DNA from 3 places in the Arthrobacter sp. Soil_C_60 genome. Region 3 is predicted to be linked to each of the others. Evidence: riboswitches for the same ligand, from Rfam matches in the RefSeq annotation. Region 3 holds a riboswitch; each other region holds the start of a gene.

Region 1 (7,832 bases), on a different contig from region 3:
CATCGCCCGCCACGACCCGGAAATCGTGGTCGCCCTGGCCGAGAAATGGCAGGGGGATCCCGGCGACGGAGCGCCGTGGGTGGTGCGGCACGGGCTGCGGACACTGGTCAAGAAGGCGCACCCCGGCGCGCTTGCTTTGCTGGGCTTCACTCCGAATGCGGTGAGCATCGCCGTGCCGGAACTGGACCGTATCGAGGTGCATTTGCCGGGCGAAATCGCGTTCACGGTTGCGGTCACCAACGACTCGCTGCACCCGGCGCGTCTGGCCGTGGACTATGTGGTCCATTACGTGAAGGCCAACGGAACGCTGGCCCCGAAGGTCTTCAAACTCGCAGTCGCGGAACTGGAACCGGGCGAGACCCGCCGGTTCAGGAAGATCCATGCCCTCCGGCCGATGACCACCCGGGTGCATTACGCCGGCCGCCACCTGCTCCAAGTGCAGGTGAACGGCCAACTATCGGCGGCGGCGGAGTTCGACGTCGTTATTTAGCGGCGGTAGGGGAGCGATGGCAGGAAATCGACGGAAACTGGCAGTTTTCCCGGCCATGGAATCCGGTATTCACGGCGTTGATGCTAAGACCAATCGCAATCCGTGAAGAAAGCAGGACCAGCCATGAGCCTCCAACCTCCGGAATACTGGCTGAAGATCCACAACGTCGAACTGCAGCAGCTGATGGCGCAGGCAGAGCGGACCCGCCAGCGCTCGCGGTACCAAGGGAATGGGACTGCCTTGCGGTCGCCGAGGAACCGGGCCAAGGCGCTGGTGCCCACCCGGCAGTCAGATCCGGCCAAGCCGCATGACAATCGGGCGCTGGCATGGTTCCACGGCTTAATGCCCCGGCTGAGGCGCGGAGGACTAGCGGCTCCGGCGCCGGCACCGGCTGGGCGGCAGCCAGCCGACTGCTGCGCCTGACTCCAGACGCCCCGGGTGTGCTCGGGAACCGGACGAATCCGCCGGACCCGTCCGGTTCCTCCGGCGTCGGTCGTAGACTCGGGTCATGGCACGCTTTTTGGTTTTTGTTGTTCTTGCGGTGCTGGGCTTTATTACCATCGTGGCCGCGTCGTTCGGTTCCGTTGGCTGGTGGGTGCTGGCCGCCGTCGTTGTTGCGCTCTTGGTGATCGGGATCTGGGATGTGGTCCAGACCAGGCACTCGATCCTGCGGAACTATCCAATCTTGGGACATATGCGCTACGTACTGGAATCCATCCGGCCGGAAATCCAGCAGTACTTTGTCGAGCGGAACGTGGACGGGAAGCCGTTCAACCGGGATGTGCGGTCGCTGGTGTATGCGCGGGCCAAGGGCGAGAACAGCCACAAGGCCTTCGGTACGGAACGCGAAGTGAACCAGATCGGCTACGAATACCTGATCCATTCCACCGCTCCGGTCGCGCCGCCCAAGCAGCATCCCCGGATACCGCTGGGCGGGCCTGATTGCAGGCAGCCCTACGACATTTCGCTGTTCAACGTCTCGTCCATGAGCTTCGGCTCGCTGTCGAAGAATGCCGTGCTCGCCATGAACAAGGGTGCGGCGCTGGGCGGCTTCGTGCAGGAAACCGGTGAAGGCGGCCTGACTAAGTACCACCTCGAATATGGGGCCGACCTGATCTGGGAAATAGGCTCCGGCTACTTCGGCGCGCGCGACAAGGACGGCCATTTCAGCCCCGAGGCCTTCATTCCGAAGGCGGCGCGCCCCGAGGTCAAGGGCATCAGCATCAAGCTCTCGCAGGGCGCCAAGCCCGGTCTGGGCGGGGTACTGCCAGGCGCGAAAGTCACCCCAGAGATCGCCGAAGCACGCGGGGTGGAGATGGGCGTCGACTGTGTGTCGCCTGCCAGCCACAGCGCCTTCGGCACGCCGCGGGAACTGATCCGTTTCGTCAAACAGCTGCGCGATCTCTCCGACGGCAAGCCCATCGGCTTCAAGCTGTGCGTGGGTTCGCGGGTGGACGTGCTCGCCATTTGCAAGGCGATGCTGGAGGAGAAAGTGACTCCGGATTTCATCGTGGTCGATGGGTCCGAAGGCGGTACCGGCGCGGCGCCGCTGGAGTACCAGGACAACGTGGGCACGCCGCTGACCGAGGGCTTGATGCTGGTGCATAACGCCCTGGTCGGCGTGGGACTGCGGGACCGCGTCCGCATTGCCGCCGCAGGGAAGGTCGCATCCGGCTCGGACATCGTCAAACGCCTGATCGAAGGCGCGGACTTCACGATGAGTGCGCGGACCATGATGATGGCCACCGGCTGCATCCAGGCGCAGAAATGCCACACCAACGAATGCCCGGTTGGCGTTGCCACGCAAAACCCGCGGCTGGTGCGGGCGCTCAACGTCGAGGACAAGGGCCAGCGCGTTTTCAACTACCAGAAGCTCACCGTGGACGAGAGCGTGCAGATCATGGCCTCGATGGGCTGCAAATCCCCGGACGAAGTCTCGCCGCGGATGCTTCGGCGCCGCGTAGACCATCTGACCACGCGCTCCTACGAGAGCATCTACAACTGGATGGAGCCGGGCGAACTGCTCAAGGATCCGCCCCGAGGCTGGAGCGAAGACTGGAATCTGGCCAACGCGGACTATTTCCGCGAACCGCCCAAGAAGCCCGCCGAGGACGAGCACAAGGCGGAGCCCGTGCCAGGCAGTCCGGAGTATGACAGGGCCCGCATTCCAGGTGACAAGCACCAGCCTGAAGGCCAGGTTGGCCGGCCGGAGGGCGAGCTGAGCCGCTAAAACAACGGCACAAACCGCGTACGACGCCGGCACCTGGGTTCCGTTTTTACGGAACCCAGGTGCCGGCGTCGTACTTCATGGCAGAAGTCCTCGTGTTACAAAACGGTTGAATGTACCGTGCTGCACCGGGCAGAATCGGACGCAGAATCAAGAGTTCCAACCTTCGGCCCTGGCCGGTTGGACGGCAACCCTCGTAGCTGTAGCGGGGTGCCCCAGGTGAAGATTCGACGCCGGCCCAAACGGGAGGCGTAAGTATGGCGCCCTGCTCCGGCGTGCGCCGACAGGAAGGATTCCACCATGACTGAAACAGCTCTCCGTGATCTGGCCGAAGACCGTGCCAACCGTTTGGATGAGGCAGGCGCTTTCTGGGCCGGCAAGATCGCCGAAGACACCGCCAACGCCAAGCTAACGTTCAAGGTGGCAGGCGAGGGAACCGGCCCGGTGGCCACACGTGTCACCGCCGGCAAACACGAGTTCTCCGTTGACGAACCGGCGGGCCTTGCAGGCGAAGATACGGCCGCGAGCCCGGTGGAGTATGCCTTGGGCGCGCTGGCTTCCTGCCAGGTGGTGGTCTACCGGCTGTACGCACACCAGTTGGGTATCCGGTTCGACGAGATCAGCATCGACGCCGAGGGCGATCTGGATGTGCAGGGCCTGTTCGGCGCCGATGAGAGCGTGCGCCCCGGGTTCAGCGCCGTGCGGTTGACCGTGAATATCAGCGGCCCCGAATCGCAGGAACGCTACGAGGAGCTGCGCCGGACAGTGGACGCGCACTGCCCGGTGCTGGACCTCTTCGCCAATCCCACCCCGGTCAGCGCCGAGGTCTTCAAGAAGTAGCCAAGGGTGCTATTCCCCTTCGGCGCGGTCCCTCGTACTCTAGGGCCAGGAGGTAATTCACGATGAAGGCATCGCCAGGCAACAGGATCATTGTCCGCGGCAGGACCGTTGAATCGTCCGACCGGCACGGGGAAATCGTCGAAGTCAGGGGAGACGACGGCGCTCCTCCGTACTTCGTGCGGTTCGACGACGGCCACGAGTCGGTGGTCTTCCCCGGTGGGGATTTCGTAGTCCAGCACAACCCCTAGCCGCGGGCGGCACAGCCCGCACACCAGCCGATAGTTGACTGAGGGCGGCAGCATGCTCATGCTGCCGCCCTCAGCGCTGTCCAGCGCCAGCCACGCACATGCCGCCGCAACATGGCGTTCAGGCCGAAACATCGTAGTAATGTCGTGCAGTTACTCTTGCCGCGATTGGCGCCACCCTCGTGCCGCCGGCAATCTCCCATGCCCGAACGGCATCTGAACGAGAAAGGGGCATCGGCGTGGCAGTATCACAACACGAATCCGAACCCTCATTGAAGAAAGTACTGGGACGTTTCGACGTCCTCGCCCTGGGCTTCGGGGCCATGATCGGCTTCGGCTGGGTGGTCCTGACCGGCGGCTGGCTGGAGTCCGCCGGAACCATGGGCTCGGTGACGGCCATGCTTGCGGGCGGCATCATCATGGGGGTGGTCGGACTAACTTATGCCGAGCTGTGTGCGGCGATGCCCAAGGCCGGCGGCGAGCATAACTACATCATGCGGGCGATGGGTCCGCGCCCGTCCTTCATCGGTTCCTGGGCCATCATCGGCGGCTACGTGACCATCGTGGCCTTCGAAGCGGTGGCGCTCCCGCGGACCGTCCAATATATCTTTCCCAACCTCAGCCAGATCAAGCTCTGGAACGTCGCCGGTTTCGACGTCCACCTGACGTGGGCGCTGGTTGGTGCCGTTGCCGCCGTCGTTATTACCTGGATCAACATCCGTGGTGTGAAGGAAGCCGGCATTGTGCAGACCTTCGTGGTGCTGTTCCTGCTGGCCATCGGCCTGGTCATGATCGCCGGCGCCTTCACCGGCGGCGAGGTCTCCAACATGGAGCCGTTCTTCAACGGCGGCATGACGGGCTTCTTCGCGGTGCTGGTGGTCGTGCCGTTCCTCTTCATCGGGTTCGACGTCATTCCGCAGTCCGCGGAGGAAGTGAACATCCCGGCCCGCCAGATTGGCCGGCTCGTGGTGGTCTCGGTCATCCTGGCCACCATTTGGTACGTGATGGTGGTGCTGACCACGTCTTCGGCCATGCCGGCCAGTGAGCTGGCCGGGACGGACATTGCGACGGCGGACGCCGTGGGTGCGATGTTCGGTTCGGACATCATGGCCAAGGTGCTGATCGCCGGCGGTATCGCGGGCATCCTCACCTCGTGGAACTCGCTGCTGCTCGGCGCATCCCGGCTGATGTTCTCGCTGGCGCGCTCCGGGATGCTGCCGGCCTGGTTCGGGAAGCTGCACCCCAAGTACGGCACCCCGCACAACGCCCTGCTGTTCGTCGGCGGGCTGAGCGTCCTGGCGCCGTTCTTCGGCGTGGAGATGCTGGTCTGGCTGGTGGACTCCGGCGCGCCGAGCATTGTGCTGGCCTACACCATGGTGGCGATTTCCTTCCTGATCCTGCGCCGCCGCGAACCGGAGATGGACCGGCCGCTGCGGATCGGTGGCAAGGGCAAGGGCGGCATCGCGATCGGCATCGCCGCGGCGGTGCTGGGTGTTGCCCTGTTCAGCCTGTACATGCCGGGGATGCCGGCTCAGCTGGGCATCGAGCCGTGGATCCTCTTTGGCCTGTGGTGGGTCATCGGGCTTGTCTTCTTCTTCCGGGTGCCCGCCGGCATCAAGGCCGGGCCGCTGGCGGAAGAGCACGTGTTGGCGCGGGTCCGCTCGCGCTGATGAGGAACACTTACTCGCGCTGACGCAGCACACGCTGCGCTGACCGCAAGACCAACGACGGCGGTGCCTGCCTTTCGTTCCCTCCCCGGTAAAGTGCCGGGCGGGGTGAAGGAGGCATCGCCGTCGTAATCAGTAGCGGTACGGGTTGTCTTCGGCAGCGCCGTGGCGGGCGTGTTCGAAGCCTTCCTGCCAGGCATCCCGGACAGCGTGGGTCAGCTCCGCCAGCAGTTGATACGAGGGGTGGTCGGGGCCGACCCAGAGCATTTCTTCCTGCGCCCGGTCAAGAATCCCGTGGATCCGTTCGTTCAGTGCTTTCTCCTCAGGGCGCCCATGATTTTTCCGCCGATGCCGCCGTGTTCCGTGCCGGCTGCTCCGGCGGATCCGTAAGTACCGCGCGTTCTGCCCCGCGTGGTGCCGGGAGTATGCCCGGTGCCCATCCTGCCCTTGCCGCCCAACCGCTCGGCGGCCCGCTTGATCCTGTTACCTATACCCATGGTGTTTCTCCTATGGCTGGCAGTGCCCGCCTGCAAGGACGCCGACAGGTCACGCCACCATTTTAAGACGGGGTTTGGGCCAGCGCACTAGGCAGTCAGACCATGGCGCCGGATGTGGCTACCGCGCCGAAAATGCCGAAGACGAAGATGAACAGCAGTACCCAGCCCAGCAGCATGAGGCCGTTGAGCACCAGGCCGGCGATCGCCATTCCCCTGCCCGCGGGTTCTTTGTTCAGGCCAACCAGACCGAAGATGAATCCCACAATGGGCACCACGAAAGTGAACCCGAGAAACAGCGAAACCAGCCCCAGCACCATGGCCGTGACGCTGGCGCCCTTCGGCTGGGGCTGGACGTAGACCTGCTGGTAGACCGGCGCGGGATGCTGCGGCACGGGCAGATTCGACGGCTGGTACGGATTGGACATGCTGACCCCCGGAGGTAGTGCTGAAAGGTTTTATCCAGCGTATCGCCGCCGTCGGACAGTCAGCGCACTGTTACCGGTACACCCGACATCGGGACTCGCCGGTTCCACGGTACCGGCGTGGTCAGCGCAGGAAAGCGATGTACGCGGCGAAGATGCCCAGACCGAGCACCCAGCCAACAATCACCTGCGGCCAGGTGTGGGCCAGTAACTGGACTCGCGACCACCCAACCGCCCAAGGGATAGCTGCCCAGAGGATTCCCAGCGGCAGTGTGGCCGAGACCAGCATCGCTCCCAAAAGCGCAGCGACCGCGGCATGTACGGATACTTTCCAGACCAGATTTATCAGCAGGGAAGCGACCAGACCCAGCAGCACGGTGTAGATCAGCGAATGCAATGCCGACGGTGCCTGCATCAGCGTGAGCAGCCAGAGACCAACCCCGATCGAGACGGCGGTGCCCGCCAGAATGGGAGCCCGTTGCGTCCGTGTCCCGATGTGGATGTCGCTGAGTTTGCCTCGACGGGTCAGCAGGACCACAACGCTGAAAGGGAGGAGCGTGACAAAGAATGCGGCCACGGCAGCCTGCGCAACTGTCACCTCTGGCAGGGTGAACGGCGAGGTCACCAACACCAGCGTCACCAGGACGGCGGGCGCGAAAATCTCGGTGATGACGCGTGCGATCCGGTGGATGTGGACGGGATTTCGGGACACCTTCCAGCCTAGCGGGCTTGCCGGTTACCCGGCTCGCCGCTCAGCCGCCGTAAGCCTGTTCCTCAGGCCCAAGAATTTTTCAAGCGCTTCGGCAGATGCTGGACATGTCAACTAATCGCAGTCCAAGGACCGTCCCGTCCGAAGGAGAACCCGATGTCCGATTCCTCCCGCATACAGCTGCAGCACATTGGAATTACTGCCTTGCGTGTCATCTTGGGGCTGATATTTGTCGCCTACGGGTGGCAGAAAGTCAGCCAGAATACAGTAGCCGGCGTCACTGGTTACTTCACGCAGTTGGGTGTGCCGCTGCCCGAACTGTTCGGTCCCTTCATTTCCTACCTGGAACTCCTCGGCGGCATGGCCCTGATCCTGGGCGTACTGACCCGGCCGATCGCCCTCTTGTTCGTGGCCGACATGGCTGGAGCCCTCATTTTCGCCCACCTGCCCTCCGGTTTTTACGTGGAGCAAGGAGGCTTTTCCCAGGTGCTGATTCTGGGCACCGCGGCCCTCGCCATTGCACTGATCGGTCCTGGCCCCGACTCCGTGGACCGCTACATCTTCGGTCGGAAGGAATCGAAAGTCGCGGTCCTCGCCTGAATCTCAAACACGGATTAACCCAACCAGCAGATAGAGGACGACGTCGGCACTTACGAAAGTGCCGACGTCGTCCTCTTGAGGGAATCAGCGGTTGTCAGTCCCGAGTTCGGGCTAGTTCGTCCTGAGCGGACGCCT
Region 2 (7,832 bases), on a different contig from region 3:
TTCGTTGCGGGAGGGGTGTCGATCATTCTCGGTTCCAATCTGGAGGCTTCTTCCGTTCCACCAGCGTGCCATGTGAGGCAGCTAACAAGCTGGGGCAAAATGACCTACACTCTTCTCGCATGAGACATTCTGCACCATCCGCCGGTGGCGGGGAGGATGTCCGGCCTGTACGGGCGGGCGCCGACCAGTTTAGCGGCAGCACGGCCGGAGCCTTCGCGGCGGTCTCGCTGGAACGCTTCCTGGACCGGCTGCCGGACACCCTGACGGTGGTCCACGACGGCCGGCAGGGCGCTACGGAACCGGCTCTGGTCCGTTGGGTCGAGCCGAGCGAGCTGGAAGATCCCGCCCCGTATCTGCTGGAGGGCGAATTCGTCCTGACCGCCGGACTCCCGTTCCTCGACGACGGCGGAACCCCCGAAGCAGTGGACCGGTACATCGAACGGCTGGTGCAGGCGAAAGTCTGCGCCCTTGGTTTCGGCATCAGCCCCTATTTCAGCAACATCCCCCAGACCCTGGCCGAGGCCTGCCGCAAGCACTCCCTGACGCTGGTCGCCATTCCGGAAGAAGTTCCCTTTGCCGCGTTGGGGCTCGAATTCGCCCGGCTGCTGGAGGCGGAGAACCTCAGGGTGCTGCGCCTGCTCTCGGAAGCAAACAGGCAGCTGATGCGCGCAGTGCTGACCCCGCGGCCCGAGGCCGAACTGCTGGAGGCCCTGGTGCGGAACGTCCCGGTGTGGGCAGTGCTGGTCGGCGCCAACCGGCGCGTCCGCTCCCGCGCCGTCCCCGCGCCGCTGCAAGACGGCGTGCCCGAGGCGGTGGAACTGGAACCGATGCTGGCCCGGCTCTTCGCCGGCAGCGGACCGCGGGTCGAACTGGAAAGCTTTGACGCGCCCGGGGCCCGGCGGGTGGTGGGGTATCCGCTCCGCAGCACCCGGGACGCCAACCTGGGTGCCCTGGTTGTCGGTGCGGCGAACCCGCTGGAACCGGTAGAGAGGAACATTGTCGAGACCGCCGTCGGGCTGCTGGAAGCCTTGCTGCGTCAACGTACTGTCGGCTCCCTGGCACCCAGCCAACTGGCAACGGCACTGCTGCTGCACCCGGAAACAACGACGGCGGGGTCCCGGCACTCGCAGGCGGTCGGCAGGCTGGTGGCGCAAAGCGTGTCCGCGCCGCGCCATGCTGAACTCCGTGTGGTGCAGGGCTTCCGGGCGGGCGGGCCGGCTCTGGAACCAGCGGAAAAAGCGGGCGTCTCGCACGGGACAGGAGGCGAGGACCCGGTCCGCGGACTGCTGCAGTGGCGGCGGATCTTCGACACGAAGCTGGTGGAAAGCACCGACTACGGTTTCGCTGCCATCACCAGGCTCCGGGTGGACGACGCGGTGGTGGCGGAGGTGGAGAAACTCGGCTGGCACCTTGTCATCTCCGATACGGCCGAACTGCCGGAGCTTCCCGAGGCCTACCGGCTGGCCACGTCGCTGCGGCAGCAGGCACAGGTTGCCGGGCGCAGTGTCAGGGCGGACCAGATCGAGTTCTCGGTCACTGGCCTGCTGGGCCCGGAGGCCGGGGCGATGCTGTTCAACCGGAGCTTCAGTCCACTGCGGCAGCTGGAGCCGGAGCGCGCCTCCGCCCTGCTGGCGGTGCTGCGGGCGTGGCTGGAGGCGAACGGCAGTTGGGATGGCTCGGCCAAGGCGCTGGGCCTGCACCGCAATAGTGTCCGGCGGCAGATCGGCCAGGTGGGCGAGCTGCTGGGCCGGGATCTGGCCGACGCGCAGACACGGGCCGAACTCCTGATCGCGCTGAACTACAGCCCGCCTGACATGTTGCCTGGCACGGAATAGCCAGTTTCATTATTGGAAGGACGTCTACGAAGAGGTCGTTGAAGAGTTCAGCAGCTCCCTCGTTGCCATCACCCCCCGCGATCCAACCAATCTCAAGACCTACCTGAGCCCGCTGTCCTCAGAAGCGGCCGCTGACAACCTGGCTTACACCTGCGGAGACGCGAGGGCCGCCGGGCGGAAACTCGCGCCGTGATGGTCGTCGGCTAAGCGCGGCCCTTTGCCTAGCACAGTTTCGCGGAATGTTTGTCCTTCAGGGGTTTCGGGCAGTAGGCCGCGGCGGCGTAGTTCGGGGGAGACCAGGCGGACAAAGTCTTCCTGATCGGCGGGGCGGACCGCGCAGGAAATGTTGAAGCCATCGATATCGGCCTCGACCATCCAGCGTTCCAGTTCGTCCGCCACGGTCTCGGGGGCGCCGACGATCACCGGTCCGCGTCCGCCGATGCTGACGAACCGGGCGAGTTCTCTCGGGGTCCAGACGCGCGTAGGGTCCAGTTTGGTGAACGAGGCAAGCGCGGACTGTTGGGCGTCGGACTGAATGTATTCCAATGGGCTGTCCAGGTCGATATTTTTCATATCGACTCCCGTCCAGCCGCTGAATAGTGCCAGGGCGGCCTCTGGGTCCACATATTGGGTGTAGTCCTCGAGTTTGGCTTGGGCTGCGGCGTCGGTTTCTGCCACGATGACGGTGGCCAGGGCGAAGACCTTCACGGATTCGGCCGCGCGGCCGCGCGAAGCGAGTTCGCCCCGGACTGTATCCACCCAGCCGCGGACGATGTCCGTGGAGTAGCCGTTGAAGAAGATGGCCTCGGCGTGGTTGGCGGCGAAGGCCTGTCCCCGCGGGGAGGCGCCGGCCTGGAACAGCAGCGGGGTGCGCTGTGGTGATGGTTGGACCAGGGCAGGACCGGGGACCTTGAAGTGTTCGCCGTCGTGGCCGATCCCGCGGACCTTGTCGGGGTCCACGAATACACCGGTTTCGGGGTCGGCTGTCACGGCGTCGTCGTCCATCGAACCTTCCCAGAGCTTATAGACCACGTCCATGTACTCCTCCGCCCGGTCATAACGTTCGTCGTGGGGAATCTGTTTGGTCAGTCCCAGATTGCGGGCGGCGGACTCATGGTAGGAGGTGACGATGTTCCAACCGACCCGCCCGCCGGTGAGGTGGTCCAGCGTGCCGAACCGGCGGGCCAGCAGGTAGGGCTGTTCGTAGGTGACCGAGGCGGTGATGCCGAAGCCGATGCGGCTGGTGGCGGCGGCCAGGGCGCTGACGATGAGCGTGGGGTCTAACAGCGGGTACTGCACGCCTCCGCGCATTGCTTCGTCAGCATTGCCGCCGTAGGTGTCGTACTGGCCAAGGACATCGGCCAGGAAGATGCCGGTAAACCCGCCGGATTCCAGGGTCTTTGCCAGATCAGTCCAGTAGGACAGTTCGGTGTATCGGCGGATTTGATCATCGGGGTGTCGCCACAGTCCGGGCGATTGGTGCACGGGCACCAACATTTCAAAGGCATTGAGCAGGATCTGCTTGGTCACGAGATCTCCTCGAAAGTGTCGGTGGTGGTGGTGTCCTGGGCGTAGTCTCCGGCCGGGTCCTTGGCGGCAAGGGCGGCCGCAAATGACAGACCCGCCAGAAGGGTGATGTAGGCGCAGATCAGCCACGGCTCATTACCGCCGAATATCAGAAGAGAGGCAGCGATCACCGGGGTTAGTCCTCCGGAGAGCACGGTGCCGACCTGCACGCCGAGGGAGATCCCGGTGTAGCGCAGGTGGACCGGGAACTGTTCGGCCAACCACGCCGCCTGGGGGCCGTAAATCGAATCGTGCAGGACATTCATGCCGAGGATCATCAGCAGCGGCAGCAGGAGCAGGGAGCCGTGGTCCAGGAACCAGAAGAACGGCCAGATGAAAACCGCAATTCCGACGATGGCGGCGATGGCGATGCGCCGGCGCCCCCACCGGTCGGACAACCAGCCCCAGACCGGACCGGATACGAGACCGAGGGCGGAACCGATGAGGACGGCGGTGACCCCCGATACCGGATCATCCCGCCGGGCGGCGATGTAACCGATTCCGTACACGGTAAGAATGGCGAACAGGGCAGGCTGTGCCATCCGCAATCCCATAGTGACCAACAGTGCGCGCTTATGGTGGCGCAGTACCTGCCAAACCGGTGCCTGCGCGGTCTTGTTATCGGATTTAAGCTGCCGGAAGCTGGGGGAGTCCTCCACCCCGACCCGGATGTAAAGTCCGACGACGACCAGTACCGCGCTGACGAGGAACGGGATCCGCCAGCCGTAGTTTTGAAACTGTTCGGATGTGGTCAGTGCCTGAGTGAGGGCGAAAGCGCCGGTGGCCAGCAGCATACCGGCAGCAGAACCGACCTGGGTGAAACTGCCGAAGAATCCCCGCAAGTGCCGTGGCGCATGCTCCACCGATAGCAGCGCTGATCCACCCCATTCGGCCCCGGCAGCCAAGCCCTGGAGCAGGCGCAAAGTGACAAGTCCGATAACGGCGAGGGTGCCGATGCTTTCGTAATTCGGCAGCAGTCCGATAGCGGTCGAGGCGACTCCCATGGTCATCAACGAAATGACCAGCAGGGATTTACGCCCTATCCGATCGCCCAGATGGCCGGCAATGATGCCGCCGACCGGTCGGGCGATAAACCCGACCGCAAAAGTTGCGAACGCTGCGAGTGTTCCCGCGAGGGCGGAGCCGGAGGGAAAAAACTGGACATTGAAGACCAGCGCCGCAGCGGTGCCGTAGAGATAGAAGTCGTACCACTCGATAGTGGTGCCCACGAAGGCAGAGGTCAGGACCCGTTTCTTGTCCCTGATACGGATCGGGCCAACGGTCTGCGATGAGACGGTCGTAGCAGCTTCCTGAATGGACATGGATAACCCTTGCACTGACGGGGCGCAGCTGGGAAAACGAGGCGCCATACTTGCCCGCACAGGTCCGTGCCGGGCCGAATCCTCACCTGGGGCACCCCACTACAGCGAGAGGGTTGCCGTCCAACAAACCAGGGTTTGACGTTGGAACTCTTGATTCTGAACACCGACCCTAAGGGGTCAGGGCGCCGTTGCCAAGGGACGGACGTCATCCGCAGTCATCTTTCGGTCCTGTTCCTTCGCACCCACACGGTTCCGTCCGGGGACTGCAGGAACCGAACGCCTCGCGGATCAGTCTCAGTTTCCAGAGCGAGACCACGGGCAGCCAGTAGGTAAAGCCTTCACACCAATGCCTGCCGAGCGCTTGTCCTGGTCGCACGGACAGGCCATTCGACTCACAGTCCGGCGGTACAGCCTTCGCATTGGCCGTCGTACTCCGAGGTCCCTCCAGGGCTGTACACGGCTGCGGCAAACCTGGTCACCTTATTCCGCCGGCGCTGACGCCCGTCGTGAGAGGAGGGCGATGGTCCCGTCCCACTCATCGGCGACAAGGCCCGCCCTGACGAACTTTTCGTCAGCCTCGGCGCGGTCCGAACCCAAGCCGGTACGCCGGTCGCCCGGGCGGCCAGCCATAGTGCTCAGGCCGCTTCGACATGAGCATTATAAAGAGACTCTTTGGGGCTGATGGGTAGGCGGTCAATCAACCGTCCCAACGAACGTACCCGGGGTGGAAGACGCTGGGCGATCGACCTGTTTTCCGCGCTCACGCCTCGACACATTGCTCGACGTCGCCGTCGATGTTGAAACCGAGTCCTCCCGGCACGGAATCGAGGAGCTTTCGGGTGTAGGGGTGGGACGGCGAGGCGTAGACCTGATCGATGGCACCGTATTCCACCAGATCGCCATGGTAGAGCACGGCGACTTCGTCGCTGACATGGCGCACTACTGCGAGGTCGTGCGAGATGAACAACATGGTCAGTCCCAGATCGCGGCGCAATTCGTCCAGGAGGTTGAGGATGTCGGCCTGCGTTGTCAGGTCCAGGGCGGAAGTGACTTCATCGGCGATGATGAGCTCCGGTCGGACGGCAAGTGCCCGGGCGATGGCGATACGCTGCCGCTGGCCGCCGGAGAACTCGTGCGGGTAGCGCTCCGCCGCTTCTGTCGGCATGGAGACGCGGTCCAGCCAGCTCGCAATCTCGGTGGCGTGGCGGCGTGGGTTGCCGCCGCGGGGATCGATTGCTTCGGCGAGGGTCTGGCCAATGGTCCGCCGCGGGTTCAACGATGAGTAGGGGTCCTGCGGAATCAGCTGGACTTGGCGGCGCAGCCGTCGTAGTCCGACGCCTTTCAGCCCCTTTGTCACTGTGCCGTCGAAGCGGATGGTTCCGCTGGTTGGCAGCAGGTCTCCGACGAGCGTTTTGGCGAGTGTGGATTTGCCCGAGCCGGATTCGCCGACCAATCCGACCGTCTGGCCACGGCGCACTGTGAGGGTTACGTTGTTGAGGATGCGTGCCCGGGTGGCGCCGGAGCCCAGTTCGACGCTGATGTCGTCGATCTCGAGCAGGCGGCCGCGGGTGGGTCCACCAATGGTTTCCACTCCCGTGATGGTGGGTAAGGACCTGTTGTCCATCGTCGTCGTTCCTTTCATAGCGCCGCTCCATGCGTGTCCGAGTGCGCCGCCGTCCAGCGTGCACCGACGAGTGCCCGGCGCTCCCCGGCCATGCTGGGAGTGGCCGCCAGCAGCGCCTTGGTGTAAGGGTGTGTTGCCTGGCCTTCTTTGAGCTGGCGTCCGCTCAGGCGTTCAAGGATGCGACCGCCGTGCATCACCAGGACTTCGTCGCATAGTTCCTGGACCACACCGATGTCGTGCGAGATGAACAGCAGGGCGGTCCCGCGTTCGCGGTTGACCTTGCGGAACTTTCGCAACACTTCGGCCTGAACCGTCACGTCCAAGGCCGTGGTCGGTTCGTCAGCGATCAGCAACGTCGGTTCGGCGATGGTCGAGGAAGCGATCATCGCCCGCTGCAGCATCCCGCCGGAGAGTTGGTGGGGATGCTGGGTCATCCTCAATTCAGGGTTCCGGATGGCCATCTCGTCCAGCGCCGCAATCATCTCGCGGTCCGCCGTCCGGCGGTTGCGGCCCAGGTGGACGCGTTGGACTTCGGTCAGCTGCGGGCCCATTCGCAGCGCCGGGTTGAATGTCGTCCCGGGGTCCTGGTAGACCAGCCCGGTGCTCGCGGCCAGTACTTTCGGATCGTTGCGGCCGAGCAGGTTCAGGCTGTCCAGGCGCAGGGTGTGCGCCGAGGCCGTCACGCCGTCGGCGAGCAGCCCGGCGACGGTCATCGCGGTCATTGATTTTCCGGATCCTGATTCACCGACCAGTCCGACAACCTGCCCGCGTTCGATGCTGAAGGAGACGCCGTCCACCAAGATTCTGCCGTTCGGGGCGGTGACCGTGAGGTTATCCACCTCGAGCAGCGCTTCGGGGGCGGGTGTTGCCGAGGCGGGGCATCCGGCGGGCCGGCGCAGCCCGAGGAACCGCCGGCCGCCACGGGGATCCGCTGCGGAGGCGAGACCGTCGCCGATCAGCATGGCCCCGAGGCCGGCGATGACCAGCATGATCGAAGGAGCTACGACCTGGAGTGGCTGCGAGTAGATGGAGACCAGACCCTCGTTGAGGAGCCGGCCGAAGTCGTATTCGGGGCTTTGCACGCCGAGTCCCACGAAGGATAGCGAGGAGATCTCCAGCAGGGACAGGGCGAAGCTGGAAGTGGCCATGACGAGGATCGGTTCGGCCATGTTCGGCAGTAGGTGGCGTTTGATGAGCAGGGGTGCGGGTACGCCGAGCAGCCGGGCGGTTCCCACGAAGTTGCGGTGTGAGACGGATGCTGCGAGGTTCGCGGTGAGGCGCGCAAAACCGGGGATGCCGGCGAGACCAATGGCGATGACCGCCGTGGTACTTCCCGGTCCCAGAATGGCGGCGACGATCAGGGCGAAGATCAGTGACGGGTAGGCGACGGCCGCCTCAATCAGGCGCAGGGCTGCCTCGCGGACTCGGCGTGGGGCCAGCCAGACCGCGGAGCCGACGGCCAGGCCGCCGAGGACTGAGACGGCC
Region 3 (7,832 bases):
TACATGATGAACAGCGGCGTTTCGGCGTCGAACGCCTCGGGCTCGTGGACCTCGGAGGCGGTGTCGACGACGTCGTGCCACCAGACGTCGCGGCCTTCCACCCAGTTGATGTCTGTGTGGCCGGTCCGGTTGATCACCAGGACATGCTCGATCGCGTTGTCCCCGGCAACGGCTTCATCCGCGTTGGCCTTGACCGGGACGGCCTGGCCGCGGCGGAACTGGCCGTCGGTGGTGACCAGCAGCTTGGCGCGGGTGTCCTCGACGCGGAACTTCAGTGCCTCGGAGGAGAAGCCGCCGAAGACCAGCGAGTGCACGGCGCCGATGCGGGCGCAGGCCAGCGTGATGACCACGGTCTCCACGATCACCGGCAGGTAGATGACCACGCGGTCGCCCTTGGTGATGCCCAGCGCCAGCAGCGCGTTGGCCGCCTTGGAAACCTCGCGCTGCAGATCCGCGTAGGTGACGGTGCGGCGGTCGCCCGGCTCGCCCTCGAAATGCAGGGCCACCTTGTCGCCGCGGCCGGCCTCCACATGGCGGTCGGCGCAGTTGTAGGCGGCGTTGAGCTTGCCGCCGTCGAACCAGCGCAGCTCCGGTCCGCGGCGCGCCTCGGTATCCACCGGGGTGGCGGAGTGCGCAGTGTGCCAGGGCTCGGCCCAGTCCAGGCGCCGGGCGGCCGCCTCCCAGAACGCGATGCGCTCGGTCTCGGTCTGCGGCTCGGCCCAGGCGATGGCCGGGGTCTCCGGCGCGGGGGTCTGTCCGGCGGTGGTTTCGGCTACATTTATGCCCATCGTTTTACTGCCCATTTCTCCGCGACTCCCAGGAGCGCGTCGGTTATCTTTCCAATGACGGCCAGCAGGACGATCGCCAGCAGCAACCGGTCGGTGCGGCCATTATTCTGTGAGTCCGTCAGCAGGAAGCCTAGTCCCATCGACGAAGCGATCAGTTCCGCCGCCACCAGGAACAGCCACGCCTGCGCCAGCGCGAGCCGAAGTCCGGAAAACACCGAAGGAACGACGGCGGGAAGCTGCACCGTGGTCAGCAGTTTCAGACCCTTGAGCCCGAAGGCCCGGCCGGCTTCCACCAGGTTGCGGTCCACGTGGCGCAGCGCCAGCGACACCGTGGTGAAGACGGGGAAGAAGGCGCCGATCAGGATCAGCGTGACCTTGGAGTCCTCGCCGATCTTCATCCACAGGATCAGCAACGGCACCCACGCCAGGGACGGAACCGCACGCAGGGCGCCGATCAGCGGCGCCAGCAGGACATCGGCCCAGCGGGACAGGCCCACCAAGGCACCGAACGCCAGGCCCAGAGCGGCGCCGAACGCGAAGCCGATCAGCACGCGCTGGGTCGAGATCGCAATATGCGTAGCCAGCTCGCCGCGCTGGATCAGGTCGGCCGCCGCCTCGAACACCATGGCCGGCGGCGGCAGCTGGACCACGCTGAAGAGGCCTGCGGAGGTGCTCCACTGCCAGGCCGCGATGAGCGCGGCGGGAATAAGCAGTCCAAGGAACAGGCGCGCCCAGCCATGGTCCAGTACCCCGGCCGGGGACCATCCGTTTGCCGGGGAGCGGTCCTGTGAAGGACCTGCCGGACCCGGCTGGGCTGCGCCTGCGGTTGTTACCGTCACGCCAGTAGCCTCGAGGCCTTCTTTACTGGTGGCGATAACGCTGTTGCCGGTGGCTCCAGAATTCCCAATGTGCGTCATCAGGATTCCTTGATGGCTGACGGATCAGCCTTGAGCACCAGCGAGTCTACGAGAAGCGTGTCGACGGCGTCGTCGATCTGCTTCTGGCTGGCCACGTCGCCGGTTTCGACGAAGGCCGGGCCGATCTTCTCCAGCACGGCGCGCTGCACCTCGCCCGGCGCCGGATCGACGTCGAGGTTGCTGCGCTCGGTGATCACCGTGGTGGCTACCTCGAGGTCCAGTCCGGCGACGTCGGCGAGAATCTGCGCGGTCTCTTCCGGGTTCTCGGCGGCCCAGGCACGCGCCTTCTCATACGCGTTGACCACGGTCTGCGCCAGTTCCGGCTCTTCCTCGAGGAAGGATTCGGTGGCGTTCAGGAAGCCGTAGGTGTTGAAGTCCAGGTTCCGGTAGAACAGCTCCGCGCCCTCCTGCTCGGCGCCGGCCATGATCGGATCCAGGCCGGACCACGCGTCCACAGAGCCGTTGTTCAGCGCGCTCCAGCCGTCGGCGTGCTGCAGGTTCTGCACGGTCACGTCCTCCGGGGTCAGCCCGGCTTCCTCAAGGGACTGCAGCAGGAAGAAGTACGGATCGGTGCCCTTGGTGGCGGCCACGGACTTGCCCTTGAGGTCCTCGACCTTCTCGATGCCGGACTCCTTCAGCGCCACCAGGGCGGACCACTCGGGCTGGGAATAGAGGTCGATGGTCTTGATCGGCGAACCGTTGGCGCGGGCCAGCAGGGCGGCGGAACCGGCAGTGGAGCCAACATCGACGGCGCCCGAACGCAGTGCCTCGTTGGCCTTGTTGGAACCGGCGGACTGGATCCAGTTGACCTCAACGCCGTCCTCGGCCAGCGTGGCTTCGAGCCAGCCCTTTTCCTTGATGATCAGGCTCAACGGGTTGTAAGTGGCGAAGTCGATGTTCAGGACACCGTCGCCGGCGGCCCCTGCCGCGGCGGTGGCTTCGGAATCCTCGCCGGCCACGCAGCCGGTCAGGGCCAAGGAAGCGGAGGCGGCAACGGCGGCCGCTCCGAAGAGGGAACGGCGGGAAAAGCGGCTGGCAAGCGACATGATTGATCCTTCAAAAGTAGTGCGGAACAGGAGACGATCCGCGGAACACGGGTGTAACGGGCCGCAATGGACCCGGCATAGCTCAGGAGAAAACAGGGGAGTACGACGGCGCTACCGGCCGCCGTACCAGTCGGGCAGCGTTAGTGGCCGTCGACGCCGAGGCTGGCCAGCAGGGAGCTGCGCATTCGGGCCAGCTCCACGGAACCACGGTCACGCGGGCGGTCGCCGGGGACATCGACGGTACGCACGATGGTGGCGCCGTCGTGCTCTTTGCCGGTTTCCTTGCCCAGCACGATGATCCGGTCGGCCAACTGCAGGGCCTCGTCGACGTCGTGCGTGACCAGCAGGACGGTGGTCGGTTCGGCTGTGTGGACGTCCAGCAGCAGATCCTGCATCTTGATCCGGGTCAGCGCGTCCAAAGCGCCGAACGGCTCATCGAGCAGCAGCACGCCGGGGTTGCGGGCAAGGGCGCGGGCCAGCGAGGCGCGCTGGGCCATGCCGCCGGAGACCTCGCGCGGCCGGTGCTTGGCGAACTTGTCCAGCCCCACCAGCTCCAGCAGGCGGGCGACCTTGGACTTGCCCTGTTTCGCGCTGGTGCCCGTGGGCATGCCGATGGCCACGTTGGCCTGCAGCGTGTGCCAGGGCAGCAGTCGCGGTTCCTGGAAGGCGAAGGCGCAGCGCGAATCGATGCCCTGGACCGGCGTGCCGTCAATGTCCACGGAGCCCGCGCTGGGGGCGTCGAGCCCGGCCGCGGCGCGCAGCAGCGTGGACTTGCCGCAGCCGCTGGGGCCGAGGATGGCGAGGACTTCACCGCGCCGGACGTCGAAGTTGATGTCGCGGAGCACGGTGTGGGCGGCGTTCCCGGTGCCGAAGGTGCGGCGCAGCGCGCGGAAGGAAACCGGCAATGCCGAGGCATGGTGGGCCGGGTCGACGCTGCTGGAAGAGGCCGAGCTGGAAGGGGTCGCCGGTCGCACAGACGGGATTACTGCAGTCATGAGATCACTCCATCGATCCTGGCAGTAGCACCCTACGGAGCAAGCCTTGCGGCGCAGCTTTCGCTTAGCCGTTCCCGTGGCTTGTCACCTCGTTATCGCCGGGAACCAGGGGAGGTTTCCAACGACCAGGGTTGCTGCGGCTTCATCGATCCAGGTCTCTCGGCCGCTCGGGATGGTCAACGCCAACTAAACTGCACGCAAGGCCCATCCGGCAAGGCGGCTGTAACAATCCCGCGTAATAAAGCCGGGCCGAAAAGGGCGATCACCCACCGTCTGCCGGCAGCTTGGCCGCCTAGCCCCTGTTCGGATGGGCCCAAACCGCCGTCCAGATTGCCATAACCGCCGTCCACTGTGCAGATAATGCCCTTTCCCGGCGGGCAAAAGGGCATTATCTGCACAGTCAGCGGGAGGCAGCGGTGCAGATTACCGGGGAGGCTACTTCCAGAGGCGCTTGGTGGCGAGGTCCGCGCCCTGGCCCAGCGCCTCAAGCTTGGCGATTGCGATCTGCGGGTGCACGCGTCCGCCGAGGCCGCAGTCGGTGGAGGCGATGACGTTTTCGCGGCCCACCAGCCGGGCGAAGCGCTCAATCCGGTCCGCCACCAGTTCGGGATGCTCGACGACGTTGGTCGCATGGGAGACCACGCCCGGAATGATGGACTTGCCCTCGGGCAGCTTCGTGTCTTCCCAGATGCGCCATTCGTGCTCGTGACGGACGTTGGCGGCCTCGAAGGAGTACGCGCCGGCGTTGATCTGCAGCACCGAATCGATGATGTCCGCGAACGGGATGTCGGTGGTGTGTGGGCCGTGCCAGGAGCCCCAGCAGACGTGCAGCCGGATCTGCTCCTGCGGCAGGTCGCGCAGCGCCCAGTTGGTGGCCTCGACGCGCAGCTGGATGAACTTCAGGTAGTCCTCCAGGCTGGGCTCCGGGTTGATCTGATCCCAGCTCTCCGCCAGGGACGGGTCATCGAGCTGGACCGTCAGGCCGGCGTCGATAATCGCTTTGTATTCCTCACGCATGGCATCGGCACACGCGTACAGCAGCTCTTCGTCCGTCTTGTAGTACTCGTTGGCCACGCGGGCGCAGGACCCGGGGGACAGCGCGGCCACGAAACCTTCGGACAGCCCGGCGGCGTCGAGGCCCTTCTTGAGGTTGGTCACGTCCGACTTCACCAGGTCATGCCCGGTGTAGGTCAGCGGACCGGCGATCTTCGGCTGCGTGACGGACTTGCGGTGCGCCAGGATGCCCGAGGACGGATCGTTGTAGGCGTCATTGAACTTCTGCCGGTCGCGGCGGTCCGGGAAGGATGTCAGCACAATGTTGCCGGGGGAAGAGCGGCGCACTTCGGCATCGGCCCAACGGTCCACATTGGTCGGTTCGAGTCCGCCCAGGCGCGCGAAGGAGTAGTTCCACCAGGCGCCGTAATCAACGGAACTGGCCATGGCATGCCCGTACTCGCCGTCGTTCGGTATATCGATGCCCAGGTTCCGCTGGCGAGCGACGACGTCGATCACCGAGGTTTCGAGCAGGTCCAGGAATTCCGGGGTAATTCCGTTGGCTTCCTTCGACTCGTTGGCGGCCAGCAGTTCCGGCGTGCGGGGCAACGAACCGGCGTGGGTGACGCGGATGTGGTCAGTGTTTGAGGACATGGTGGAGTTCCTTTCCATCGGTCCTGGCAGTAGCACCGTTGCCCGTGTTCAGCCTGACGGCTTGTTCAAGGGGGCGGGTTGCTGCGGCTTCATCGATCCAGGTCTCTCGGCCGCTCGGGATGGGTCCTCCCACTAAATGGCATTTCGAGTTGCCGGCGCAAGTCCGCCAACCGCGCCCCGCCATTCCCGAGTGAATGTGACGCCGGTAGGCTGGCGGCATGGCGCATCAGAATGATCCCGAAGTCATCAAGCGGCTGCTGAGCACCCCGGCACGCTGGGCCGTGGTAGGCCTCTCCAACAATCCCCGCCGCGTGGCGCTGAGCGTGTCCCGCTACATGATGGACCGGCTGGACATGGAGATCCTTCCGGTCAGCCTCAAGGGCGACGACGTCCACGGGCAAAAGGGGTACAAGAAGCTGGCGGAGATCCCGGGCGAGATCGACGTGGTGAACTGCTTTGTGAACTCGCAGAAGGTCGGCCCCGTGGTGGACCAGGCGATCGAGGTCGGCGCGAAGGCCGTGTGGCTGCAACTCGGTGTGATCGACGAAGCCGCGGCGGAACGGGCCAAGGCCGCCGGGCTGGACGTTGTCATGGACACCTGCCCGAAGATCGAGGCGCCGTACCTCGGCCTGTAGCGGTGGGCCTGTAGCCGGGCCTGTGTAGCTGCCGGGCGTAGCTGTGCCGCATTCACATAACTTCATTTTTGTTTGGGGGAGCCCGGCTCCTCGGCATACTGAACTCCAAGATCAAGAGTCCCAACGACAAGCTCTGGCTGGTTGGGCGGCAACCCTCTCCCGTAGTGGGGTGCCCCAGATGAGGATCTGGCCGTGCACAATCCGTGTCCGGCAAGTACGGCCCCCTCCCGGCTGCGTCCCCTTCTTTTGGATTGTTGCGCGCCGCAGGCAGGCGGGAGCCTCTGCCCAGGAGTACTTCATGACCGACAACGCATTCTCCAAGGCCGCCGCCAAGTACCGGCCGATCTTCGCACGAATCGCCGCCGGTGCACTGGACCGTGAACAGGCCCGGGAACTGCCGTTCGAGCAGATCGGCTGGCTGAAGGAAGCCGGCTTCGGCGCCGCGCGCATCCCCACGGAATTCGGCGGGGACGGCCTGAGCTGGGAAGAATTTACCCAGCTGCTCATCGAGCTCGCCGCCGCGGACAGCAACATTCCGCAGGCCCTGCGCTCGCACATCGCCCTGACGGAGGAACACCTCTACCACCATCACCGCGAAGACCGCAGCGTCTGGCTGCAGCGGTTCGCCAACGGTCAGCTGGCCGGCAATGCGTGGACCGAGCCCGGTGTCGGCGGCACGGGCACCGTGCTGGACGAAGCCCGCGACAAGCTGGTGCTGAACGGGCGCAAGTTCTACACCACCGGCACCATCTTCGCCGACTGGATTGATGTGACGGCCAAACGCCCGGACGGATCGGACGTCTCCGTCATCATTTCCACCAAGACCGCCGGCGTGGAGACCTTCGACGACTGGGACGGCTTCGGCCAGCGGCTCACAGGCAGCGGGACCACGGTATTCACCGACGCCGAAGTGGACCCGGCCAACGTCTCGGCCTTCGCCGACCGCTTCCCCTACCAGACGGCCCTGTACCAGCACATCCTGCTGGTCAGCCTGGCCGGCATCGCCAAGGCCGTGGTCACCGACGTTGCCGCGAACGTCCGCGAGCGGAAGCGCGTCTTCGGCCACGGCAACGCCCCGCTGGTGCGTAACGACGCCCAGATCCTGCAGGTTGTCGGCGAAATCAGCGCCAAGGCCTACGCCGCGGAAGCCACCACCCTGCGCGTGGCCCAGAGCCTCGACCGGGTCTTCGCTTCAAGATTGCAAAACGACGACGCCGAAAAGGCGGCCAACATCGCCGTCGAACTTGAATCCGGCCAGGCGCAGATTGTGCTGAGCGCTCTGGTGCCCGACGCGGCGGGAGCCCTGTTCAATGTGCTGGGTGCATCCTCGACCAGCACGGGCAAGGCGCTGGACCGGCACTGGCGCAATGCCCGCACCGTGGCCACGCACAACCCGTTCATTTACAAGTCGCGGATCGTCGGCGACTGGGAGGTCAACGCTACGGAACCGCCCTACGTCTGGACCATTGGTGTCGCCGGCGCCGATGCTGGCCGGGAAGCTGCCGGCTCGAATGCAGAAGCGAATTACGCTAAGGCCTCGAAGTGAGCATTGCCAGCCCTGCGAAAGCTGCTTCGCAAACAGAAACCGGCGCTCCTCGCCTGTCCGGCCGCCTCGGCGTCGCAAGCATCGTCTTGATCGTGGTGGCCGCCGCATCGCCGCTCGGGGTCATTGGCGGCACTGTGCCGTTGGCCATTGCCAGCGGCAACGGGGCCGGACTGCCCTTCATTTACCTGCTTGCGACGGGCATCCTCCTGCTGTTCTCCGTCGGCTTCACCACGATGACGCCGCATGTTCCCACCGCCG

What was found. A riboswitch is a leader RNA that binds a small molecule or an ion and turns the genes downstream of it on or off. The one in region 3 is predicted to bind S-adenosylmethionine.
Region 1: another riboswitch for S-adenosylmethionine. It lies ahead of AC3A4M_RS20115 (OsmC family protein); the one in region 3 lies ahead of AC3A4M_RS07805 (cobalamin-independent methionine synthase II family protein).
Region 2: another riboswitch for S-adenosylmethionine. It lies ahead of AC3A4M_RS12935 (MFS transporter); the one in region 3 lies ahead of AC3A4M_RS07805 (cobalamin-independent methionine synthase II family protein).

What each region holds. Positions count from the first base shown of each region.
Region 1 covers NZ_JBDGKM010000013.1:12,317-20,148, reverse strand. Annotated here, with positions in the region: gene AC3A4M_RS20130 (DNA alkylation repair protein) at 1-490, shown strand, start outside; gene AC3A4M_RS20125 (hypothetical protein) at 614-913, shown strand; gene AC3A4M_RS20120 (FMN-binding glutamate synthase family protein) at 999-2,720, shown strand; SAM riboswitch class IV at 2,866-2,981, shown strand; gene AC3A4M_RS20115 (OsmC family protein) at 3,018-3,557, shown strand; gene AC3A4M_RS20110 (DUF1918 domain-containing protein) at 3,620-3,805, shown strand; gene AC3A4M_RS20105 (APC family permease) at 4,042-5,472, shown strand; gene AC3A4M_RS20100 (hypothetical protein) at 5,602-5,736, opposite strand; gene AC3A4M_RS20095 (hypothetical protein) at 5,778-5,966, opposite strand; gene AC3A4M_RS20090 (DUF4190 domain-containing protein) at 6,062-6,358, opposite strand; gene AC3A4M_RS20085 (phosphatase PAP2 family protein) at 6,513-7,100, opposite strand; gene AC3A4M_RS20080 (DoxX family protein) at 7,254-7,697, shown strand; gene dctA (C4-dicarboxylate transporter DctA) at 7,792-7,832, opposite strand, start outside.
Region 2 covers NZ_JBDGKM010000005.1:174,039-181,870, forward strand. Annotated here, with positions in the region: gene AC3A4M_RS12920 (amino acid permease) at 1-26, opposite strand, end outside; gene AC3A4M_RS12925 (PucR family transcriptional regulator ligand-binding domain-containing protein) at 120-1,835, shown strand; gene AC3A4M_RS12930 (LLM class flavin-dependent oxidoreductase) at 1,980-3,365, opposite strand; gene AC3A4M_RS12935 (MFS transporter) at 3,362-4,723, opposite strand; SAM riboswitch class IV at 4,765-4,879, opposite strand; gene AC3A4M_RS12940 (ABC transporter ATP-binding protein) at 5,484-6,347, opposite strand; gene AC3A4M_RS12945 (dipeptide/oligopeptide/nickel ABC transporter permease/ATP-binding protein) at 6,362-7,832, opposite strand, start outside.
Region 3 covers NZ_JBDGKM010000003.1:208,798-216,629, forward strand. Annotated here, with positions in the region: gene acs (acetate--CoA ligase) at 1-803, opposite strand, end outside; gene AC3A4M_RS07790 (ABC transporter permease) at 779-1,705, opposite strand; gene AC3A4M_RS07795 (aliphatic sulfonate ABC transporter substrate-binding protein) at 1,705-2,751, opposite strand; gene AC3A4M_RS07800 (ABC transporter ATP-binding protein) at 2,892-3,746, opposite strand; gene AC3A4M_RS07805 (cobalamin-independent methionine synthase II family protein) at 4,182-5,393, opposite strand; SAM riboswitch class I at 5,405-5,519, opposite strand; gene AC3A4M_RS07810 (CoA-binding protein) at 5,612-6,028, shown strand; SAM riboswitch class IV at 6,138-6,251, shown strand; gene AC3A4M_RS07815 (acyl-CoA dehydrogenase family protein) at 6,327-7,574, shown strand; gene AC3A4M_RS07820 (APC family permease) at 7,571-7,832, shown strand, end outside.